Regions from separate parts of the Brevibacillus sp. FSL K6-6036 genome, predicted to be linked through region 2. Evidence: predicted binding sites of a transcription regulator. Region 2 holds the regulator's gene; the other holds the start of a gene.
What was found. Region 2 encodes LexA, which represses DNA repair genes until DNA is damaged. Its sites were predicted from a motif close to CGAACATATGTTCG; they were not measured.
Positions count from the first base shown of each region.

Region 1: NST37_RS20030 (YolD-like family protein) is a predicted target of LexA. The motif match lies at 6,537-6,550, and genes of this name have one in related genera.

Region 1 is NZ_CP150173.1:4,029,600-4,038,093, forward strand. It holds gene NST37_RS20000 (M20/M25/M40 family metallo-hydrolase) at 114-1,766, opposite strand; gene NST37_RS20005 (IclR family transcriptional regulator) at 1,987-2,721, opposite strand; gene NST37_RS20010 (amino acid ABC transporter permease) at 2,764-3,453, opposite strand; gene NST37_RS20015 (ABC transporter substrate-binding protein) at 3,519-4,334, opposite strand; gene NST37_RS20020 (amino acid ABC transporter ATP-binding protein) at 4,370-5,092, opposite strand; gene NST37_RS20025 (cupredoxin domain-containing protein) at 5,428-5,808, opposite strand; gene NST37_RS20030 (YolD-like family protein) at 6,151-6,519, opposite strand; gene NST37_RS20035 (sigma-70 family RNA polymerase sigma factor) at 6,959-7,189, shown strand; gene NST37_RS20040 (hypothetical protein) at 7,165-8,289, shown strand; one part of gene NST37_RS20045 (IS1182 family transposase) at 8,483-8,494, shown strand, end outside.
Region 2 is NZ_CP150173.1:2,860,174-2,868,667, forward strand. It holds gene NST37_RS14370 (UvrD-helicase domain-containing protein) at 1-1,900, opposite strand, end outside; gene crcB (fluoride efflux transporter CrcB) at 2,104-2,472, opposite strand; gene NST37_RS14380 (DUF896 domain-containing protein) at 2,565-2,762, opposite strand; gene NST37_RS14385 (LysM peptidoglycan-binding domain-containing protein) at 2,843-3,199, opposite strand; gene lexA (transcriptional repressor LexA) at 3,357-3,980, shown strand; gene NST37_RS14395 (DUF456 family protein) at 4,166-4,651, opposite strand; gene NST37_RS14400 (DUF4269 domain-containing protein) at 4,859-5,452, shown strand; gene glnA (type I glutamate--ammonia ligase) at 6,269-7,603, opposite strand; gene NST37_RS14410 (MerR family transcriptional regulator) at 7,635-8,045, opposite strand; gene NST37_RS14415 (methionine gamma-lyase family protein) at 8,205-8,494, opposite strand, start outside.

The DNA of each region.
Region 1 (8,494 bases), 1.2 Mb from region 2:
GCAGGTAGCGGGATGGACATCACTCTCCGCTGAGGTGTCTGCGGGAGCCTGCCTCTTTGCCAGCATGTATGATGCTTGAAGCGTTGTTCTTGACGGCAGCATAGTTGTAAGCGTCAGCCTGTTTTTACGTCGCTTCCTTTTTGCAAAAGCTGCTCGATCGCAAACGGCAGCAGGTCGGTCAGCACCTCAAACGCACTGTGAACATCCAGCCGCTCTGTCCATTTGTGGGCATCCTTGCCAAACGGTCCGAGATTCATCACAGGCATATTCAGGGCGACCAGCTCCTTGATCGGCAGCGCGTACCCTTTTTCCCAGAGCGGCATGTTGTCCACCAATGGCTGGATGGCCTGAGCAGCTTCCGGGAGACCGGTGTAGCTCAGATCGGAGAGACCCGGAAAGTAGTGCTGGTGCTTCAGCTCCAACTGGTGGCTTGCAGCGGCTCGGGCGCTGACCTCCCCGATCACGTGCTGGATGAGCGGATCGTTCCGCGAACTGACCGGCGGATAGTACGGAGGCGCATAAAACAGCACAATCATCGGCGCCAGCTCTTTGCACAACAGACCGAGCTCGTCGATCAGGCGGATCGTCACTTCGCGGTCGTCCAGCTCGCCTCGGCCTGCCATGACCTGCTCCTGGATGCTCTCCACCTGCTCCCGTCCGACTTTCCCGATGAGATAGGCAAGCAGCTCCTCGTATTGCAATACCTTTACTTTCATCGAGATTGGCTGCGACTGGTTCAGACTGGCGAAAATTGCCGCCCGCTCTGCGTACTCCCGCTCGATTTTGTCTGCGGTCCTCTCCGCAAGCTGACGGAGCTGTTTTGTCACCTCGTCGATCGGTTTTTCCATCACGAACATGTTGTACAAGGCGACGGCACGGTCGGGGATTTGCACCGAGTACTCTTTCTTCAAATCCTTTTGCAGCAGACTCGTTGGCGGCGGCGTGACCTCTCCTTCCACCACCTCGCAAAAATCGGTGTTGAGCTCCAGTTCGCATGTAAGCCGGGATACCATCGCGTTGGCATTCAATCCCGAGAACGGCTCGCCCACATGGGTTTCCTTGCCGTAGCAGTAGAAGCCGGGCAGCACTTTTCCCAGCGATCCGCTGTAGATGTACGTGTTCTCATCCCCCGGATACGTGGAGAAGACGGGCTCGGAGTTGAGGCAGGCGCGATAGTCGAGATCGTGCTGCTCGGCAAGCTGCAGCAATACCGGCACAGCCGCACGCATGCCGAGTGAGTTCACCTCTTCATCCGGTACTGTCAAAAGCAGCACGTTCCCGTCAAACTCGCCGGCACAAGCCCGCTCCAGCATCGACATCTGCAGGGCCAGTCCTGCTTTCATATCCATCGAGCCGCGTCCAAACAGCCATTGACCTTTAGCCAGGTCCTGCTGGACATGCTGCGGTAGCTCATCCCGGTGCCGCAAATACTCATCGGTCAATGCGGTGAGATCAAAAGCAAGCGGCTTCCACTCGCCAAAGTCCTGTACATCTACCACGTCGAAGTGGCTGACCAGGACAACGGTAGGCTGAACCCCTTCCGCTTTTTTCGCCAGCGCCGTGACGAAAAACCGGCCGTCGCCTGTCGGATGAAGCTGCACATGGCCCGGATTGGCCTGGAAATAGGGAAGCGCTGCAATTTCTCCGGCGACAAATCGGGCCAGCTCGATTTCAGCTTTAGAGCCCGTGACGGACGGATAGCTTACCAGCTTGCCCAAAAGCTCGATCAGTTGTTCTTTTGTTTGCCATTTCCATGCATTTCCCATAATGGAACCCCTCTACTTTCCGTATCATGGAATCATTTTCTGAATGATGGTGAAAAAATAGGCGGCCAAATATGGCCACTGGCTTCGGTCATATTGTGCTGCTCCGATCTTGCAGACCTGTTCCGCCATACAGTCCCGCCCCGGTCGTGTAGACTTGTTCCGGTCTTGAAGTCCGTTCCGCCATGCAGTCCCCGTTCGAGTCACAATATTGCCGCTCGGGTCATCTATTCCCGCTCAGCAGCGAGATTTCCTCCGCCGCCTCTTTGACTTTCCCGATCAGCATGGGAAGCCTTTCGTCGGTGATGCGAAAAGCAACGGCATTAATCGAGAGGGCGCCGGCTACCTTCTGGTTCCGTCCCATGATCACAGCGCCGATCGCCGTCGTTCCCTCCGTCCGTTCTCCAGAGCTGATGGCATAGCCGTTTTCCCGGATCTTTGCCAACTGTTCGATAAACTCGCTTTGCTGATGGCGAGGAAGCAGCTGGCTGACGATCCGCTCCATGTCCGCCTGCGGCATATGAGCCAGCATCGTCTTGTTGGGAGCACCGATCGTGAGCGGAATCCGGTCGCCCAAATCCTCCGCCACACGCAGCTTGAGCGGACTCTCCACCTTTTCGATCAAAATGGCATCCAGGCCGCTCGGAATGTTCAGGCAGATGCTCTCCTCCACTTCCCGGGCGAGGCGCTCCATCACCGGCTTTGCGACGACGCGAATATCGATCTTGTCCAGCATGCGCATGCCGATGGTCATCCAGGTGTAACCGATCCGGTAGTGCTTGGTCACCGGGTCCTGACTGATCAATCCGTGTGAGCTCAGCGTCCCGAGGATGCGATGAATCGTACTGAGCGGCAGAGAGGTGGCGTGTGCCAGCTCCGAGATGGACCAATCCGACTTCGTTTCATCGGAGACAAGCACATTGATAAGTTCCATTGCCCTGTCAATTGACTGTACCATTGGCTAAACTCCCCATCCTTACCCCGATTGTACCGACATTCCTCACACGGATTGAGATGCCGAATCATAGCCTTTGCTCTTTTTCTTTGCCGCCCCCGTGTTCAAGCGGTTTTCCAGTCGATTTACCACGTAGGTGAAAATGAGGACCAGCACAAGGTAGTAGAGACCGACTACCAAATACGTATCGAGCTGCCGGTAGTTTGATGCCGCTTCGCCCAGCCCGGTACCCCAGAGCTCCTGCATCCCGACGTAAGCGACAAGCGACGAATCCTTCAACCCGATGATAAACTGGTTGCCGAGCGGAGGGATGGCCCGTTTGAATGCCTGCGGCAGGATGATCCGGCGCATCGCCAGCGGATAGGACATCCCCAGCGATTTGGCTGCCTCCATCTGTCCGCGGTCGATGGACTGGATAGAGCCGCGAAAAATCTCGGCAATGTAGGCCCCGTTGTGAATGGCGAGCGCAAAAGCGCCGGCCCAAAAGGAAGAGAGCGTGACGATCTCGGTTATCCCGAAGTAGAGCACCATGATTTGTACGATCAGGGGCGTTCCGCGGATGACCGTTATATACACGTGGGCAATCGTTTGCAGCGCCTTGGAATGAGAGATGCGGAAAAAGGCAATCAGCAGACCGACGCCACACCCCATGATCAGGGAGATCGCCGTTAACCGGAGTGTTAAGAATGTCGCCTCCAAAAACATGGGATAGCTGGACAAAAGGATGTCAAACATATTGGTTCACCCCATTTTTAAAAATAGGGGCGCCCGTAACAGACGCCCACTGGCCGCGGAAAGGGTTATTCACTTCCCAAAATGTTGCGTCCAAACCATTTCTCGCTGATCTTCTGATAGGTGCCGTCCTTGATGATCTCGTCCAGAGCCTTGTTCACCTTCTCCAGCAGCTCTTTATCGTCCTTGCGCAGCGCAATCCCCTGATTGTCATGGCTGAGCGGCTCCCCGACATCCTTGATCTTGTCCGGCACTTCCTTCATGTAGCGGAAGCCGACCATCTGATCCGTGATCACCGCGTCCAGGCGGCCTGTCGGCAGATCCATCAATGCCGTGACATCGCTGTCATACGTCGTGATGTTGCTTTTGTCTGTCAATTTCAGCGCCTGCTGTTCATAGCTGGATGACTTTTGGACACCGATTCGCTTGCCTTTCAAATCGTCGGCTGACTTGATCGAGTCGTTGCCGGCCGCGACGAAAATTTGAGCGCCGGAGCGATAGTATACGTTGGAGAACGCAACGGCTTTTTCCCGCTCAGGCGTAATCGTCAAGCTGCCGATGACCGTATCGTATTTCTTCGCTTGCAGCCCCTGGATGATCGTTTCAAACGGGTTGGTGATCGGCACGGGGTTCATCCCCATTTTTTCTGCCAGCGCCTGCCCGATCTCCACGTCGAAGCCCATCAGCTCCCCGTTTTCTTTAAAGTTAAACGGCTTGTACACACCGCTCATCGCGTACGTAAAGTCTTTCTTGTTCGGGTCTTTGGCCCCCTGTTCCCCGGCTGTTCCCCCCGTGCTCTGGGACGTTCCACAGGCCGACAATACGAGCGAGCCAAAAAGCAAGGTGGAGAGTACCCCCATCGTCCATTTCTTTTTCATTTTCATCGTGATGCCCCCTTTTATCGTTGTCTTTCCTTGCTTTACAAAATGCTGTTTAAAAACTGTCGGGTTCTTTCCTGCTGCGGGTTGGTAAAGAAATGCTCCGGCTCCCCTTGCTCCAGGATCTGCCCGTTGTCCATGAAAACAGCCCGGTCGGCCACTTCGCGGGCGAAGCCCATCTCGTGCGTGACCACGACCATCGTCATGCCTTCCTTCGCCAGCTGCTTCATCACCTGCAGTACCTCCCCGACGAGTTCGGGATCGAGCGCCGAGGTCGGCTCGTCAAACAACATGATTTTCGGCTTCATCGCCAGTGCCCGCGCGATGGCGACACGCTGCTTTTGTCCGCCGGAGAGCATGTCCGGATAAACGTCGGCCTTGTCCCTCATTCCCACTTTTTCCAGCAGGGCGTACGCTTCTTCCCGCGCCCTGTCGGGGGGAGTCTTTTTTACGTGGACAGGCGCTTCGATCACGTTTTCCAGGACCGTCTTGTGCGGAAACAGGTTGAAGTGCTGAAAGACCATCCCGACTTCTGTCCGGAATTTGTTCAAATCCGTCGTCTTCGGGTCGATCCTCTGGCCGTTGACGTGAATCTCCCCCTGATCATGCATTTCCAAAAAGTTCAGACATCGCAGCAAGGTACTTTTTCCCGAGCCGCTGGCCCCCAGCAAAACTACCACTTCTCTCTCGCCCACCTGCAGATCTACGCCTTTCAAGACGGTAAGCGAGCCAAACGACTTGTACAAATTTTTCACTTCAATCATTTTTGTGCTTGCCCCCCTTCCGGTAATTCGTGGTGAATAATCAAATCATGAAAATGCATACATATACTTTTCCGAATTGTGAAAATAGTTTCTGTTTTGATTATATTTACTCAATAGCATTCTGTCACCCTTTTTTTCGCAAAAAAGAAAGGCTCGTCTTTTCGGGACAAATAAGCCTTTCCAGTTGGGACTGTATTCTCTATGCATCTTTGAAACTATTTTGCGAGCAACCGTCCAGGCCAAATGCGCTGTATCAACAAAAAACACCCCGACCGAAAGCGGCCGGAGTGTTTGGGTTTTGTTATTCAAATCGTTGCCGGCGCTTTGGCCAGTTGTTACTTCACGACAAGCTTGGCGATCATTTTGCCGTGGTCAGGTCCGCAAATCACGTTACAGAAGATCTTGTACTCTCCTGCTTTGTCGATGGTCATCGTTTTGCTGCCCTCGTTTTGGATATCTACATCCAGGCCTTCGATGCCGATCCCATGGAAGCCCTCAGTCGATTTGAAGTTGATCGTGAACGGCTCTCCTGCTTTCACCTCGAAAGATTCCTGGTTAAACTTCCAGTTGCTAGCTTCGATGTTGATTGCGTTTTCAGTGGCTGCTGCAGGCGCTTGTTCGCCTCCTGCCGCTGCTTCTTTTTTGTCTCCTCCGCAGCCCGCAAGCATAGCGGAAATGGCCACTGCCGAAATCAGTAAACCCCACGTTTTTTTCATAAGGCACCCTTCTTTCATGCAATTTCTGCAAGTTCTACAATTTCATTATAGCGAAAGAAGGCCGTCCAAAATCTGGCAGTCTGTGAATGAATCTTGACGAACCTGAGAACGATTGGTGAACTTTGGCAAAAACTAGGAAAGCCCTTACCTTTTACTATGTTTCCCTGCTCTGCGACAGGAGAGATATAGAAGACGGTCATTTCGGGAAAGCACTTCCAGCGAAAGGGCTGTCCCTGAGCCGAAAGAAGAGAGTGAGCCTCAAGATTTGATCGCAAATCAAGTTCGACACAACTTCACGAGTTTCTTCCTTATTATGGCAAACCACGCACTGAGCTGTACATCCTAAAAGCTCGCCCTTTTTGTTTTAACGACGCGCACCAGATCTTCAACCCCGATCCACTGCGCCTCCCAGTCGTTGACCAGCTTGAATTTCTTTTGTCCCACATCGATATTCCGCACGACCCCCCAGGCTGTCTCGACCACTCCCAGTCCCCCGGCTGTTTCGCGAAACCAGGAAACGGTGATCGCGTAGTCGTACTGCGTCGAATCGTAGACGCGGAAGCACATTTCGCCAAAATCGTCTTCGTCCACGACCGGGCGTCCAACAAGAGGCAGCGCCGGGCTTTCCTCGCCGCCTTTCGTCAGCGACAACGCGTGTTTCAAAACTGCCATCTCCATACTTCCTGAAAAGTCTTCGATGTTCTTAGCCATTCCGGTACCCTCCAACAGGAACATTTGTTCTTATTCTACTCCTTTTTTGCGAATATGCAAATGGAGGATTTTGTAGCGCTCTTGCCCCCAGCTTCGTCAAATAAGCAATGAGCAAGGAGGTGATTCCCTTCGAACCGCTAGCCAAGAGAAGAGAGCAGGTCATCAAGGAGTGGGTGGCCACGCACCATGCCCTGGTCTTTCGAACAGCCTATTACTATGTAAAAAATAGAGCAATCGCCGAGGATTTGACCCAGGAGGTGTTCGTGAAAGCCTTTCAAAAATTTGATTCCTTTCGCGAAGACGCCAATCCGAAGACCTGGCTTTACCGGATTGCCATAAACACCGCCAAGGATTATTTGCGATCATGGAATCATCGGCATCTTTTTTTACTTCCGTTTTTTTTGAAAGGAGCTCCTCTCAGTCTATCGAGGAGCAGGTTATGCAGCAGTTTCAAAATGACGAGCTGGTCCAAAACGTCATGGGGCTTCCGACCAAATACAGGGAAGTCATTGTGCTCTACTACTTTGAAGAGATGCGAACGCCCGACATTGCCGAGCTTTTGGGACTGAAGGATTCAACAGTGCGGGTCAGGCTTTCGCGAGGCTTGGAAAAGCTGAGGCAATTGCTGAAAGGAGGAGATCAGGATTGGACATCCTTGACCGACAGCTGAAACAACGAAAGGAACTGGTACACGACTCGCTCAGACTGACCCAGGAGGAAGTGTCCCGGCTGGAACAAAGAACGCTCGCTTCCCAAGCAATGGCTAAAAGTGGAAAAAAACGATTTCTTGTCCGCACATGTGCCATAGCTGGCGTCGCGGCAGTGGCCGCCATCCTTCTTTGGGCCGGTCCGCTCGCTCAGCTTCCGGAAGAAAATCCAAGCCAGTTGGTTTCTCCTCCTGTGACGACGCCCAATCACCAGCAGACGCCAGCCCCTGCACTGCCCGAAGCACCCAAACAGACTGTCGCCTGGCAGACAGAAGCGGATAAACTGGCTTTTTACCGCGTATTTTCGCTCGGCATGACCTATGACGAAGCAAAGGCGCTCTTCCCCGAATTGGGAGAACTGCAGCCGCTTGGGGGAATTGAAAGCCTGGGTGCGGACGGCTTGCAAGAAGCCTTCATGCCCGTCACCTTGAGAGACGAGCAGGTACAGCTGACGCTCTCTTTTGAACACGGCTTCCTCTATGCTGCCCGATACCAGATCGAAAGCAAAGACGAACAGAGGATCATGCAGAAAAAAGCCGAGCTGGAGACGTTCTATGCAAGCGATTTTGGCTCGCCAAAAGAAGAAGCGCTTGAATCGGGAACGAGTTCGGCATGGAGCCCCTTCTTTGGGCTCGGTCTGACGAAAAACTGGGACGGCCGCTACATCCTCATCTGGGGGCTGCAAGGAGGTGAAGAGGCATTGGAGGAGCTATACCGGGATCGAGAGTTTACCGTCCAGGAAGCGATTGAGCGGGCGCTGTCGGAGCAGCCGGAGTTTCCTGCCCGCACAGGTGAAACCAGGCAAGTCCGTGTCGAAGGAATACCCGAGACACTGGCAACCACCAGCCTGCGAACGAAGGTCAAGCTGCAGACGAGAGACAGCTATCTCGTTACATTTGAACGGATGTGGACGATTCAGGGTGGCGACAATCGCCAAATGACGATCCCTAGCTACTGGACCTACGAGGTAACAGAGAAACAGGTGAAGCTGGTGGACAGCTATGTTGCAGATCGAGAGGTGATGGAGTATCTACATGCTGCTGCGCCCCCGCCGAAAGGCTGATCGCAGCTCGTGGGGTGGCTTGCTGAAACAGGAAAAGGCGCGTATTCGCGCCCCAGGCTGTCGAGAAAGTCGACAGCCATTTTTATTTCCCTGTATTTTATGACGACACCGCGTTAATGTGTTATAATATTCTTGTAATTACATTTACTGGCGGGTGATTATTGTGCTTTCCTCTAATGAAAAAAAGCAACAAATGCAATATGAA
Region 2 (8,494 bases):
CTTGCCGATAATCATTTACAAGCTGGACCAGATTTTTAACCGGCAGTTCTTTCCCGTCCCATGATGCCAACAAAGGCTTTTCCCCATGCCGCAATACCGGTTTGGCCATAATCGTCTCCGGCAGGTTTATCTTTCGCAGTACCTCGTTGGCACATTTCATAATTTCGATTGTGGAACGGTAGCTCTGCGCGAGTGTGTAGTAAACCCCCCGCGGCTGCTGAAAAACTCCCTCCAACAGTTCTTCCCACGATTGCAATCCCCTGTATGCATGGATGCCCTGCGCGATATCTCCCACTACCGTCAAAGAATGTCTCTTTGTCACAAGCCCGATCACCGCAATTTCCAACGCACTGAGATCCTGTGCTTCATCAACGACACTGTGGTCAAAGTGATCGGCCTGCTCCAATCCTTCGATCAGATGCCGCAGATAGATCAGCGGCGCAACGTCTTCTGGCTCGATCCGCTCCGCTTCGAATATCTCTGCAGACGACCGGCAAATATCCTCGATATCCTCGCCATTGACTTCCCCTTTTGTCAGCTCTTTCAATAAAGCTGAGTCGGTCAACATTTCGCGGTACGACGAGAAGACATCCAGTTCAGGAAAAATGGAAAAGTATTTGTCCAGAAGCTGATCAATCATTTTCTCATATTTAGCCAACGCTTGCTTATCCAGATCAATTCGCTTCTCTCGCAGATGGGCGAACAACTGTTTATTGATGTCCTGCTTAACGTGCTTTCGAACGGCTTCCATTCGCCGACGATATGGCAGATGGGCATATTGTTCGGCAAAAAGCTGACGGATGGTCTCACCCGGAATCGTAAAAACATGTTTGGTTCTGTTGTAGACAAAGCTTAATTTTTTGTAGGCTACCCTGTTTTCCGCTACAAACAACAAATATTGCTGGAGTACATCCCGGAAAGCGAGCGAGCCCTTGAACCGAAGACGATGCAGCACCGTCCGACGCTCGGCATCGCTCTGTCCTTGTTCAAAGAACAACTGAAGGGGCTTGTGCGGGTCCAGAATCCGCCAGCCTTTTGGAAGGATGGACTTGACCAGCTTGGAAGCCCAATCCAGGAATGTCGCCTGCTGAACGTCATCCACTCCCAATTCGGGAAGAACCTCTGAAATGTACGTAAGGAACAACCGGTTTGGTGCAAAAACCATAAACCTCTTTGACATCATCGAGTCCTGATAATTGTAGATCAAATAGGAGAGCCGGTGCAGCGCAATCGTCGTCTTGCCGCTTCCGGCCACCCCTTGAACGACAACCGGGCGATCCTTGTCTGCTCGAATAATGTCATTCTGCTCCGACTGGATCGTCGCTACGATATCCTTCAATCTGCTGTCGTTCGTCTGATTCAGGTTGGCTGCCAGGAACTCATCGATGTACCCTTCCTGCAAAAATTCATCCGGATGGCCAACTTCGCGATGAATCGTCTCTTTGAGCGCTCCATCGTATATCCCTGTAATCTTCCCGTCCTCAATGGCAAAATTTCGCTTCAGGCGCACTTCGCCTCGCACAATCTCCCTGCCGCTGCGGAAGTACGCATCCTTGCTCTCGCCGCTGTAATATAAACTGGCAATGGGAGCACGCCAGTCAACGACAATTGAATCGAATGTGTCGCTCCGAACGATGCCCCTCTTTCCTATGTATACGCTGTCCAACTCGTATGTCTCGTCTTTCAGGAAGTCAACTCGTCCAAAATACGGCTTTTCCAGTCCTTGGTCCTCAAGGTAGCGAAGCTCTTTTCCTTTTTTGTAGTTGACGACCTGTTTCACATAATCGTCCGTAATCTCTTTAACCTCTTTCCGAAGAGTGTCCACTTCCTTTTGGATAATAGAGCGTGTTTCATCGAGTCTCTTCTGTTCATGCTCGTAGTCCGGGTGCTGTACAGTCATTTATATCCTCCTTTCCAAATTGTCAGGTTCAGCATCGCTAGGAGAAGTCCGGTTTTATTTCCACATGGTTTCCGGGCACGGGCTCTTCTTTGTTTCCTCGTAGCCTTCCAATGCCCTCTTCTTTGATTTGATGTTGCTTCCGGATTGGCTCTCTTTTGTTCTCGTTGACGCCTGCCCGTCTTATCCCGCTATATCTTGCCTGTTTACCACACTTGTCTGCCGATCCAGATCCCTGAACCGCAAGCAAGAAGGCCGGCCAAAACACTGGCGCCTGCATAGAACAGCCCTCTGCCGATCTGCCCATCTCCGATGAAGCTTACCACCTCGAGCGAAAAGGTAGAGAACGTAGTAAATCCCCCCATCAGCCCGGTTGTGAACAGAAGGTACATCTCCAAAGACATCAATCCTTTTTCCTTTCCCCACGCATAGAGCAGTCCGATGAGAAAAGAACCGGAGACATTGGCCAGCCATGTCCCCGCCGGCAATCCGGGTTGGTTCATTGCGAGACCGAGACCATAGCGTAGCAATGAACCGACGGCTCCTCCTACGGCAACAGCCAGCCATGCCATCATGGCAATCCCCCCTTCTCTCCTTTTTTGTATGGAACAAAAAGACATCCAGGCAAAAAGCATGGATGTCTTCTTTTTATGTCAAATGGTGCGTTTTAGTGTTTGGGGTTGTTATCCTCGAGGTCTTCCACGTAGCGGATCGATTCGAGATTGGAGCGAAGCGACATTTTCACAGCATCAATGTATTTTTGCCGCAGTTTTTTCTGTTCCTGTTTTTCCTCTTCAGTCAACCCGGCTTCACGAGATTTTTTGGCCAACTCGTTGATCCGTTTGATTTCCGCGTCTGATACCAAAGCCGTTTCCCCTCGCTTTCAATGAATGCCGCTCTATTATATCACATCTCGGCAACGAAGCAAGGGAAAGCTGCAGCTTGTCAATTCCCGACAGGAATTTGAATCGATTGGCCTGGATAAATAATGGCACTTTCCAGCTTGTTCAATTTTTGAATCGCATATACCATATCGCGAACATCCATTTTCGGGTCACTCTTGTAGGTGACCGCCAGCTCCCACAAGCTGTCTCCCGGTTGGACGACGATTTCCTTTACTGGTTGGATCATTTGAGCTTGTTGTACCGTATGATCCCCAGAAGCGAACACTAGTTCTGTCAAAGTGTAAAAAAAGAGAGTGAAAGCGGCAAAAAACAGAATGGCCTGTCCACGCGTAATGCCAAAACGAGCAGTTTTTCTTTCTTCTTTGGCGAAGCGATTAGATACGGTCATTGTACTCATTATTTCATCCCCCTGCAAACGTACGTTCTATCTTCTTGTTCTCATCATAATGCGAACACTTGTTCATGTCAAGAAAAAAAACGAACTTATGTTTGTCGAACGCAGGATCCCATGGTATAATATAGAAAACATGTTCGAGAAGATAGAGGTGTGGTCTATGTCCAAGCTATCCAATAGACAGCAAGCCATCATCGATTTCATCCGCAAAGAAGTAAGGGACAAGGGTTATCCCCCATCTGTCCGTGAAATCGGGGAGGCTGTCGGTCTGGCATCCAGTTCAACTGTTCACGGCCATCTGGCCAGGTTGGAAAAAAAGGGGCTCATCCGCCGCGATCCTACCAAGCCCCGCGCGATTGAGCTGCTGAAGGAAGAGGAGCGCTTTCAAGACGACTTTGACGTATCTGTTGTACGCGTACCGGTGATCGGAAAGGTGACTGCGGGTCAGCCGATCACTGCTGTCGAGCAGGTGGAGGATTACTTCCCACTCCCTGACAGCATCGTGACATCGGACAAGGTGTACATGCTGCGCGTGTCCGGAGACAGTATGATCGAGGCTGGCATCCTGGATGGAGACTACGTGATCGTTCGCCAGCAGAATGTGGCCAATAACGGTGATATCGTCGTCGCCATGACTGAAGAGGACGAGGCAACCGTGAAGCGTTTCTTCAAGGAAAAGAACCATTTCCGGCTGCAGCCTGAAAACGCGACATTGGAGCCGATTATTCTGGATTCTGTAACGATTCTGGGGAAAGTGATTGGCGTGTACCGCTTGATTCACTAGAATAAGAGATTTCGTTGCTTGGATGAGCCATGCCTTATGGCGGACTCTTTGAAAAACGCAATCGACTACGACAAGCTTTCCTTTTCCACCCTGACAGCAAAAAAGGCGTTCGCGATTGCCTCGCGGACGCCTCTTCTTTTCATTTCCTTCGATTCTTTGATCGGTCCTTCTCCTACGAATCCCACTTACAGTGCGACAAAGAACCAGATGATCATCACTACCTGAAGAACAACTTTTACGACCACACTGCCCAAAAAACCGATGAGCGAACCCACTCCCGCTTTAACAGCCCGTTCAAACGGCTGCTTTTGGATCAGCATTTCCACCAGAACGACCAGCACGAACGGCATGATCAGCATGCCAAATGGGGGGAACAAAATCACCCCGAGCAAAATCCCCAGTGCAGCTGCCCACGATGACGCTTTGGAGCCCCCGTACTTCTTGACAAAGTACATGTTGGTGAGTAAATCCGCACCGTAGAGAAGAACACTTAAGACCGCCATTCCCCACCAGAAGGAGGCCGGAAGTCCGGCACCCGGATCAGCAATAAAAAAGTGATACAGCAAGAATCCGCCCCACAATAAAATCGTATCAGGAATGACCGGCAAAAAGATTCCGGCAATACTGAGGATAAACAAGGCCGCTATCACGATCCACAACAAGATCTCCATCCATTGACACTCCCTTCTGTATAGGGTATACGATAAAGTGCGGTTTTCGTTTCCATCGACTCGCTACATTTTGACAGAAACCTGTATATACTCGGTTCTTCTGCGAGTCGTAAAGCCAAACGTCGAATCGGAACATAGATGGTCTCGTCCCTCATTGTTCCCCTGCAGAGTTGCAAATAAAAGAAAGATAATCTGAAAGGACAGAAAATGGCTATGCATTCTCAAACGAAGCGAGATTGGTTTGACCCTTCCTACCTGAAAAAAGGAACCCCTCGGCAGCGGGAAGCCTGGGCAGTCCTCGACAGCTTGGGAATCTTTGATGGGCTCAAAGAGTATCAACCGGTTCTGTGCGGAACGATCCCCCTCGATATTGATGTTGAGGACAGCGATCTTGATTTGATCTGTACGACAGCCGACCTGGATCGGTTTGGCCATGTGTTGAAAGAAAAATACGGGCATTTGGACCGTTTCACACAAGACCGCCGAGAAATCCGCAACATCCCTACGGCGACTGCTTCCTTTTGGTATCGCGGTTTTCAATTGGAGTGTTTTGCTCAACCGATTCCTGTCACAGAGCAAAACGCCTACCGGCATATGATGATCGAAGCACGGCTGCTCCAGCTGTCTGGGCAAGAAGCAGCAAAAGAGATTCGGGCTTTGAAAGAACGGGGGCTGAAAACGGAGCCTGCTTTCGCTCTGTATTACGGGATTGTCGGAGATGATCCTTATCAGGCTTTACTTGAATTGGAAAGATATTCGAATGAACAGCTTAAGCAAGTGATGGCAAATAAACCGACCTAAACGCCGGCCGTAAACCGGAAATACGAATAATGGTAAACTCAGACAACTTGTGTGTCCTTATGCGGGCATAAAATTAAGATGACTTCTGGATACTTCGGAAGTCATCTTTTTTGGATTGCTAGATTTGTCGTTTTACCTTTTATTGGTTAGATTTCAGTTGAAGACGGCAAATCATGATTATTTTTTTTTAAGAGACTGATATAAAATGTACACGAATCCAACATAAATGGGAAGCCAAACGGGTTCAAAGAATCCTGGAACTCGATAATCAGTAATTACAATTTTGTTTGGCCCAAAATCCAATTGTTGAATTAGATCTGAGATCATAAAAATAAAAACCCAAATCATCATCATTGTCGACAACACAATGGAAATCGCAATTTTTTTAATAATATCACCTCGTTATTATCAATAATCATTTCTTAAACGGACTTCAGAAAAGAAATGATCATTTTTGTAAAAACCCGAGTTAGTGTGCATACGCTGGATTAAGTCCGCATTTCATTAAACCCAACCCTCAAATAATATGTTAATAATTTTTTATTTAACCATTAATATACACATCTGTAAACATATTTTAGGTATTTTGTTCTAAATTTTGCATTGTAAAGGGGGTTAATCTTTATTAGCAGCATCCCATCCAACTTTAGTCAAATAAATTCATAAAAAAAGCCTTAAAGTTAATAGGAAAGCAAGTTTCCCATCTACTTTAAGGCGTATCTAACTTATAAAGCTGAAACCTAGTTAAAATTAAACTAAACAAGTTTTGTTTCTTTTTAGGGTCCAAAGAAATACAAGTACTCTTTCCCCTAAATATTAATACGTATTCATATACTGCTCGCGCTCCCACTCCGTTACACGGGTGCGGAACATATCCCACTCGATTTCCTTCGCGTCAACGAAGTGCATCAGTGCGTGTTCGCCAAGCGCTTCGCAGATCACCGGATCGGCCTTCAGGCATTCGATCGCGTCCTTGAGGGTAGCCGGCAAGCTGGCGATGCCCGCTGCTTCACGCTCAGCCTCGTTCATGATGTAGATATTGCGATCGACAGCCGGCGGCAGCTCAAGCTTGTTCTTGATTCCGTCAAGACCTGCTTTCAGCATCACGGCGAGAGCCAGATATGGGTTGGCGGCAGGGTCCGGGTTGCGAACCTCAATCCGGGTGCTCATACCGCGAGATGCCGGAATCCGTACAAGCGGAGAGCGGTTTTTCGCCGACCATGCTACATAGCAAGGAGCTTCATAGCCCGGTACGAGGCGCTTGTAGGAGTTCACCAGCGGATTGGTGATGGCGGCAAAACCGCGGGCGTGCTTCAGAATACCGGCTAAGTATTGCTTCGCCGTTTTGCTCAGGCCGAGGGTATCCTTGTCGTCAAAAAATGCGTTTTTCTCCCCGATGAAGAGAGACTGGTGGGTGTGCATGCCGGAGCCGGCGACACCATACATCGGCTTGGGCATGAACGTTGCGTGCAATCCGTGCTTGCGTGCGATCGTTTTCACCACCAGTTTAAACGTGAGAATCTGGTCCGCAGCTTGGATGGCATCTGCGTATTTGAAGTCGACTTCGTGTTGGCCAGGCGCAGTTTCGTGATGGGATGCTTCCACCTCAAATCCCATTCTCTCCAGCGTGAGAACGATGTCACGGCGGCAGTTTTCACCCAGATCAAGCGGAGCGAAATCAAAGTATCCGCCCTGGTCGTTCAAATCCAAGGTCGGCTCGCCTTTGTCATCCATCTTGAACAGGAAGAACTCCGGCTCCGGTCCGACGTTGAAGTTCGTGTAGCCCATCTCTTCGGCTTCTTTCAGCGCCCGTTTCAGGATGTAGCGAGGGTCCCCTTCAAACGGAGTTCCATCTGGATTGTAAATGTCACAGATCAGGCGAGCGACATTTCCATGCTCATTCCCCCACGGGAAAATGACCCATGTATCGAGATCCGGCACCAGATACATGTCGGATTCCTCGATGCGGACAAAGCCTTCGATCGAAGAACCGTCGAACATCATCTTGTTGTCCAGAGCTTTGGGCAATTGGGAGATCGGAATCTCGACGTTTTTAATGATCCCCATCAGATCAGTGAACTGCAGGCGAATGTAGTTTACATTCTCTTCTTTGGCCAAACGAAAGATGTCTTCTTTGGTGTACTTGCTCACGTTTCTCTCCTCCTATAGTCGTATGCATGTATCAGTGGAAGAAGCGGGAAAGCTCTCCACGTATCAACGCATGCTCGCTTGGGCGATTTGCGTTGCTGAAAAATATTTGTTGTTTGAGGAGCTGATGAAGCTCTTGCTCGGTAAGTTCCTTCCGCTTGGCCTCCGAACTGACGGTAATTTCCGTCTGCTCCGGAACAGGGTCTTGCAGCTGAAGCACCTGTTTGATTCCGGCAATGTTCAGTCCTTTTTCAATCAAGGCCTTCACTTCCAGCAAGCGGTCGACATCATTAAAAGAAAAAAGCCGCTGCTTTCCTTCTGTACGTGCAGGCTGTATCAGTCCGTTCTGCTCATAGTAACGGATCTGCCGCGCAGTCAGATCAGTCAGCTTCATGACGATACCAATGGGAAACAGCGCCATGTTTCGACGAAGGTCATCACTCATGACTTGTCCCTCCTTTGAAATCATTCCTTGCTTGCTATTGTATGATTCAAAAGCAACTCTGTCAACGGATGTCAGAAAAGATTACACAAAAAAGTAATAAAAAAGCGACAAGCCGCTGTTTGTGCTTATCGCCTCATAAACAACTCCGATTGATCTTTGCTAGTCTCTTCCGGGAATATCGAGCAAGCCCTTTTCCAGCAGGCCGTCAAGCGCTGTCAGGATGCCCACCTTCACATGGGAGTACGTAAGTCCGCCCTGCACAAACCCGAGGTAAGGGGGACGAATCGGTCCGTCTGCAGAAAACTCGATACTGGCTCCCTGAATAAACGTCCCGGCCGCCATAATGACCGGATCGGCATAGCCCGGCATCTCACTGGGGTAAGGCGTAACATGGGAATCGACAGGCGCTGCCTTCTGGATTCCCTGACAGAAAGCAATCAGCCGTTCGG